Regions from separate parts of the Stenotrophomonas sp. S4 genome, predicted to be linked through region 1. Evidence: riboswitches for the same ligand, from Rfam matches in the RefSeq annotation. Region 1 holds a riboswitch; the other holds the start of a gene.
What was found. A riboswitch is a leader RNA that binds a small molecule or an ion and turns the genes downstream of it on or off. The one in region 1 is predicted to bind cobalamin.

Region 1 (3,216 bases):
GGCAGGAGCGCGCAAGCGGCATAAGCGACGTGCGCGGTAGCGCCGGGCCATGCCCGGCGGTCACGCCTCAGGCGATCGCGATCCCCGCCTTGCCCAGCGCTTCGCGCACCATCGCGTCGTTGGCTTCGGTCACCGGCCGGGTCAGGTCCCACAGGAACTTCACCCGGAAGCCGGACTTCACCGCGTCCTGCGCGCTCCACAGCACGCAGTAGTCACGGGCCAGGCCGCACACGTGCACTTCGCGGATGCGCCGCTCGTGCAGCCAGCCGGCCAGGCCGGTGGCCGGGCGCTCGCCATCGGGGCCGTGGTTCTCGCGGAAGGCGCTGTACGAATCCACCTGTTGGCGCGTGCCCTTGCGCAGGATCACGTCGGCCACCGTCCAGTCCACGCCCGGGTGCAGCGCGGCACCGGCGCTGCCCTGCACGCAGTGGTCGGGCCACAAGGTCTGTGGCTGTGCATGCAGCAGGATGGTCTCAAACGGGCGCTGGCCAGGGTGCTGGCTGGCAAACGAGGCATGGTCGGCCGGGTGCCAGTCCTGGGTCGCCACCACGGTGCGGTAGCGACGCTGTGCCAGCAGGTCGGCAATCGGTGCCACCAGCGCATCGCCCTGGTCGCAGGCCAGCGCACCGCCGGGCATGAAGTCCGGCTGCAGGTCGATCACCAGCAGGGCGACATCGGCGGGCAGGGCGGTCATGGCAGGTCCGGTACAACAGAAGGGGCGACCAGCGTGGCCGCCCCATGCCTGCACGTCAATCGCCCTGCGGCGCCTCAGCGTCCTGCCCGTAGTACAGCAGGCCGATCTTGATCCGTTCGCGCCCGTTCTCGCGGCGGTGGCGGTTGGCATCGCGCAGCGAGTACACGCAGCCGCAGTATTCCTGCTGGTAGAACTGCTCGCGCTTGCTGATCTCGATCATGCGGCTGGCACCGCCGCCCTTGCGCCAGTTGTAGTCCCAGTACTGCAGGCCTTCATAGCGCGACGCGGCGCGAATGCCGCAGTCGTTGATCTGCGCCATGTTCTTCCAGCGCGAGATGCCCAGCGACGAACTGATGGTGTCGTAACCGTGCTCGTGCGCGTACAGCGCGGTGCGTTCGAAGCGCATGTCGAAGCACATCGTGCAGCGGATGCCGCGCTCGGGCTCGTTCTCCATGCCGCGCGCACGGCTGAACCAGTTGTCGGTGTCGTAGTCGCAGTCGATGAACGGGATGTCGTGCTGTTCGGCGAAGCGGATGTTCTCCTGCTTGCGCAGCTCGTATTCCTTCACCGGATGGATGTTGGGGTTGTAGAAGAAGATCGCGTAGTCGATCCCGGAGGCGGTGATCGCCTCCATCACTTCGCCGGAACAGGGCGCGCAGCACGAATGCAGCAGCAGGCGCTTGCCGTCGGCGGGCAGGGTCAGGGTGGGGCGTTGGAGCTCGGTCATCGTCAGGTACCGCATGGACCGCCGGCAACGGCGGTGGCCCATGCATCAGCGCGTGGGTGAACGGGTCTGGCTGGATACCGTGAACAGGACGCGCGCGGCCACACCGCCTGCACGCGCAGGACGACGGCGGCCCCGGCAACCTCCCCGCGGAGATTCCAGGTCGAGTCAGGGGACGGTCGTGTCCCCCGGCCGGGGCCGGTATTCGGGCTGATGGACACGGGCCGCAGCCCACCTACTACCCGCCGCTTCCCAGGCGTGAGCCCAGTGCTGTTGGCAGGATTCGTTTCCATTCACCGCTGCGGGGCAGCTCCGGAATGGGCGCGCGAAGCGCCTTCACCGGATTCCCGTTTAAATCCCTGCCGCGATGACAACTACGGCAGGGATACCTTCGGCGTGCCCACGGTGGACGCGTTGCTGGCCAGGGTCAAGGGGCATCGGGGTCAGAGCCCGTTGCGCTGCAACGGGATCCGACCCCAGCGGAAGGAAGGGGTCGGATCCCGCTGCCACGCAGCGGGCTCTGACCCCGGTCGGGATGCACCTTCAATGCCCCGCCGCCGCCCGCGCGCGGATCTCATCCAGCCGCTGGTCGTGCAGCAACCGGCCGTTCTCCCACACGGTCACCATCGCGTCCTCGAAGCCGGTTGGCAGCGTGTCGTCACCGCTGGAAGGCAATGCCACCGTGTGCAGGCTGCCGTCATCCAGGCGCCGCAGCAGGCGCATGCGGCCGCGCTTGCTGGTCTTGCCGGCGTCGGTGATCGGGTCCTTGTAGACATCGATCCACTCGCCGTCCACCCGTGCGGCCGAACACTTCAGCGCGAACTTCTGGGTATCGCGGTCCAGCCGCTGCAGCAGCGCACCGCCCATGCCGAAGGCCACGTTGTCGGCGGCGTAGCCGTCGTCGGTGATGCGCTGCAGGATCGCTCGGATCGTGTCCGGGTTGATGCCATCGCCCTGGATCACCCGCACGTGGTTGAGCACGCGGTAGCCCTTGCTGTTGAGGGTGTGGCCGAAGGCTTCATCCAGCCGGCGCAGGCTTTCGGCCACCACCTCCACCGGGTCACCCGAATCGGGGCGGATGACCAGGGTCGCGCCCGAGGCAATCACTTCATCGCGCAGGGTGGTGCCCCAGTGCTCGCTGATCGCGCGGTAGATGTCGTAGCTGTCCGACACCACCGCTACGATCGCACCGGGCTTGCCGAACTGGCGCAGCATGTTGCGGTAGGCGTCCACCTCGCGCTCGCGGCCCCAGCTGGTGATGGTGCTGTGCTCGGCGGCGGGAATCGAATGGCCGGCCATCGGCGCGTGATAGTGCGCGCGCGCCAGGCACAGGGCCGAGACGGTATCGGTGCCGAGGAAGTTGACCAGGTGCGCGGCACCGCCCAGCGCGGCCGATTCCAGGCTCGAGACGCCGCGCGCGCCGAAGTCGTGCAGTTTGAACGGCAGCTGCCCCTGCGGGTTGTCGCTGGTCTGCTGCAGGAACGCGGCAATGGTCTGCCGTGCATGCCAGCTGATGGTGGCCACGGTGACCGGGTACCACACGCGCAGCAGCAGCGTTTCCAGGTACGAGGGCACCCAGAACGCGGCCGGATCGGTCGATTCAATGGTCATCAGTGCCTGGTGGGTGGGCACCACGCTGCCCTCCGGCACGGCGCGGATGCGCACCGGCAGGTGGCCGTCAAGCCGGTCGACGATATCGCGCCAGCCGGCCTCGTTGAACGGTTCGCCATGGGCGGCGAATACCGCAGCAGCGTCGTCGATGTCGGCGTGGGTGACCGGCCGTGCCAGGGCGTCCTTG
Region 2 (3,216 bases), 290 kb from region 1:
CATCCCGCTGGACAAGGGCGTGTGCGGTGCCGCCGCCAGCCAGCGCGTGACCCAGCGCGTGGACGACGTCGATGCCTTCCCCGGCCATATCGCTTGCGATTCGGCCTCGCGTTCGGAACTGGTGGTGCCGCTGCTGCGCGGCGATGAACTGATCGGCGTATTCGACATCGACAGCCCGAAGGTCGGCCGCTTCGACGCCGACGACCAGGCCGGCCTGGAAGCCATCGCCCGCGTGTTCGTCGAGGCACTTGGATGAGCGCGCCGAAGCTGCGCAACATCGGCCCCAAGAGTGCAGCCTGGCTGCGCCAGGTCGGCCTGCGCAGCCGCGAGGACCTGGTTGCGATCGGCGCGGTCGGCGCCTTCGTCAAGGTCAAGCGCGCGGGCTTCAAGCCCAGCCTGAACCTGTTGTACTCGCTGGAAGGCGCGCTGCTGGACTGCCACTGGCAGGAACTGAGCGAGCCGCAGCGTGAGGCGCTGGTGCAGGATTACGAAGCACGCATCGCCGCGCACCCTCTGAAGGCGGCCGGCCCCGCTTCGGGTCCGGTGCATGAGCAGCGTTTCGATGCCGACGATGACGCGGAAGACAGCGTGGCCGAGCACACCGACGAGGATTGAGGCACCCGCGTTCCTGGGCATGCCGGCCAGCGGCCGGCACTACCGTCGGGTCAGGGCTGCTGCAGCTCCAGCAGCTCGCCCACCAGCCCGACCTCGCCGCGCTCCAGCCACACCCGCAGACGGGTGCCGTGGTCGATGCGCAATGCCCAGCACAGCGACATCGGCAGGCCACAGACCTGCGACAGCACCATGCGCAGCGGGCCGCCATGACTGACCACCAGCGTCGGCACCGGATCATCATCATCGAGCAGGCGATCCAGCGCGCGCGCGATGCGCCGCTCGAAGTGGCCCCAGCTTTCACCGTTCGGCGGCGGGAATGCATGCGGATCGGCATGGAAGGCCGCCAGTGCGTCCTCCGGCAGGTCGAACAGCGACTGCCCGTCCCAATCGCCGAAATCCAGCTCTTCCCATTCCTCGTCCGCTTCCACGTCCAGCCCACGCGGGGTAGCCAGGGCCATCGCCGTGTGCAGCGAGCGGAGCCGTGGCGAACTGATCACCCGCTCCCACGGCTGCGCGGCGTAGGCATCGACCAGTTCCTGCGGCAGGCGGGCCAGCTGCGGTGGATCGCTGCGGCCATCGAGGAACTCATCGCGACCGTTGCCGGCGTGGCGGACCAGGTCGAGGATCATGCGTGCGTCCTGTACAGGCAACGCGGGAACAGCGGAAAACGGGCGGACATCGGCAACGGCACCACGGGATCGAGGGACCATTCTAAGGGCACAGCAAAGGCAGTCGAGCAGGCTCGACGCTACGGGCCGCCTGTGATGCCGTAGACTGCGCGCACTTCCAGGTGACCTGCGGCCACGGCCGGCAGGTTGAAACGGGAAGCCGGTGACGCGTGATGCCACGCCAGGCCGGCGCTGCCCCCGCAACGGTAAGCACGTCAGTTCCAGGCAACAACGCCACTGTGCCGCAGGCATGGGAAGGCGCCTGGACGGTGGCCTCGCGCCACCCGGCGGCAAGCCCGGAGACCGGCCAGGAAGCCTCAGGTCGCGATGCGGTGGGCATGGCGCTGGATGACCGCAGCCTGCGCTGCGGCGTCGGCGCATGCCTGCCTTCGCGGCTCCTCCCCTTCGCCACGCGGGCGTGCGTGGCACCTGGAGTCCCCCATGAAGCTGCAGTCCCGAATGCTGTCCCTGGCCGTGCTGGCCGCCCTGCCCGCGCTGGCCCAGGCCGCCGATGACACCACCGCGCTCAACCAGATCCTGGTCACCGCCACCCGCACCCCGATCGCCCTGCAGGACAGCATCGCGCCGGCGCAGGTGATCGACCGCGCGCAGATCGAATCCAGCCAGGCCACCTCGCTGCAGGAGCTGCTGCGCGGCCGTGCCGGCATCAACCTGACCAATGCCGGCGGCCTCGGCAAGCAGAGCTCGCTGTTCCTGCGCGGCACCAACTCGGGCCACACCGTGGTGCTGGTCGATGGCGTGCGCATCAACAGTGCCGACCTCGGCCTGGCCATGTACCAGGACCTGCCGCTGGCGCAGATCGAACGCGTGGAAATCGTGCGTGGCCCGCAGTCCAGCCTGTACGGCGCCGACGCCATCGGTGGCGTGATCCAGATCTTCATCCGCCGCAACCAGGGCGATTTTGCTCCGCACGTCCAGCTCGGTGGCGGCAGCAACGGCCTGCGCGAAGCCAGCGGCGGCATCGGTGGTGGCACCGAACGCGGCTGGTTCGGCGCCGACATCGCCTACCAGCATTCCGATGGCATCGATGCCTGCCGTGGCTCGGCGACGCTGTTCGCCGGCTGCTTCGCCGATGAACCCGACCGCGACGGCTACCGCAACCTGTCCAAGAGCCTGCGTGGCGGCTACACCTTCAACGACCAGTGGACCGTGGAAGGCAGCGCGCTGCGCGCCGACGGCAAGAACCACTACGACGGCTATTACAACTACTCCGAGACCCGCCAGCAGGTGCTGGCCGGCAAGGTGCGCTACACCCCGTCCGAGCGCCTGGCGTTCACCGCCAACGTCGGCCGCAGCGACAACGAGTCGGACAACTTCGGCGACTTCGGCGCACGCGGCAGCGCACAGACCCACCGCGACAGCGCCTCGCTGCAGGGTGACTTCACCTTGGCCGAAGGCCAGCTGCTGAGCACCGGCGTGGACTGGAGCGAAGACAACCTGGATGGCAGCAGCGCGGGCTACCTCGTCGACAGCCGCCGCAACACCGGTGTGTTCGTGCAGTACCAGGGCCGCTTCGGCCGCCACCAGCTGCAGGCCAGCGCACGCAACGACGACAACCAGCAGTTCGGCAACCACGCCACCGGCAGTCTCGGCTGGGCGATGCAGCTGGACCACGGCCTGCGCCTCAACGCCAGCTACGGCACCGCGTTCAAGGCGCCGACCTTCAGCGACCTGTACGACCCGTGGAGCGGCGTGCCGACGTTGAAGCCGGAGAAGTCCAAGAGCGCCAACCTCGGTGTTTCGCAGCAGGGCCAGGGCTGGCATTGGGGCCTGGACGTCTATGAGACCCGCATCGATGACCTGATCACCTACGACGCGGCAACCTTCAAGATGCAGCAGGTGGAGAAGGCACGCATCCGCGGTGCCGAGCTGACCGGTGGCGTGCTGCTGGCCGGCTTCGACATCAACGCGC

Region 2: another riboswitch for cobalamin. It lies ahead of btuB (TonB-dependent vitamin B12 receptor); the one in region 1 lies ahead of ACUZUJ_RS01140 (epoxyqueuosine reductase QueH).

Annotation. Positions count from the first base shown of each region.
Region 1 is NZ_CM196188.1:270,070-273,285, forward strand. Features, by position in the region: gene pncA (bifunctional nicotinamidase/pyrazinamidase) at 68-694, opposite strand; gene ACUZUJ_RS01140 (epoxyqueuosine reductase QueH) at 750-1,436, opposite strand; cobalamin riboswitch at 1,598-1,812, opposite strand; gene ACUZUJ_RS01145 (nicotinate phosphoribosyltransferase) at 1,962-3,216, opposite strand, start outside.
Region 2 is NZ_CM196188.1:561,514-564,729, reverse strand. Features, by position in the region: gene msrC (free L-methionine (R)-S-oxide reductase MsrC) at 1-256, shown strand, start outside; gene ACUZUJ_RS02550 (TfoX/Sxy family protein) at 253-615, shown strand; gene ACUZUJ_RS02545 (histidine phosphatase family protein) at 666-1,244, opposite strand; cobalamin riboswitch at 1,387-1,609, shown strand; gene btuB (TonB-dependent vitamin B12 receptor) at 1,725-3,216, shown strand, end outside.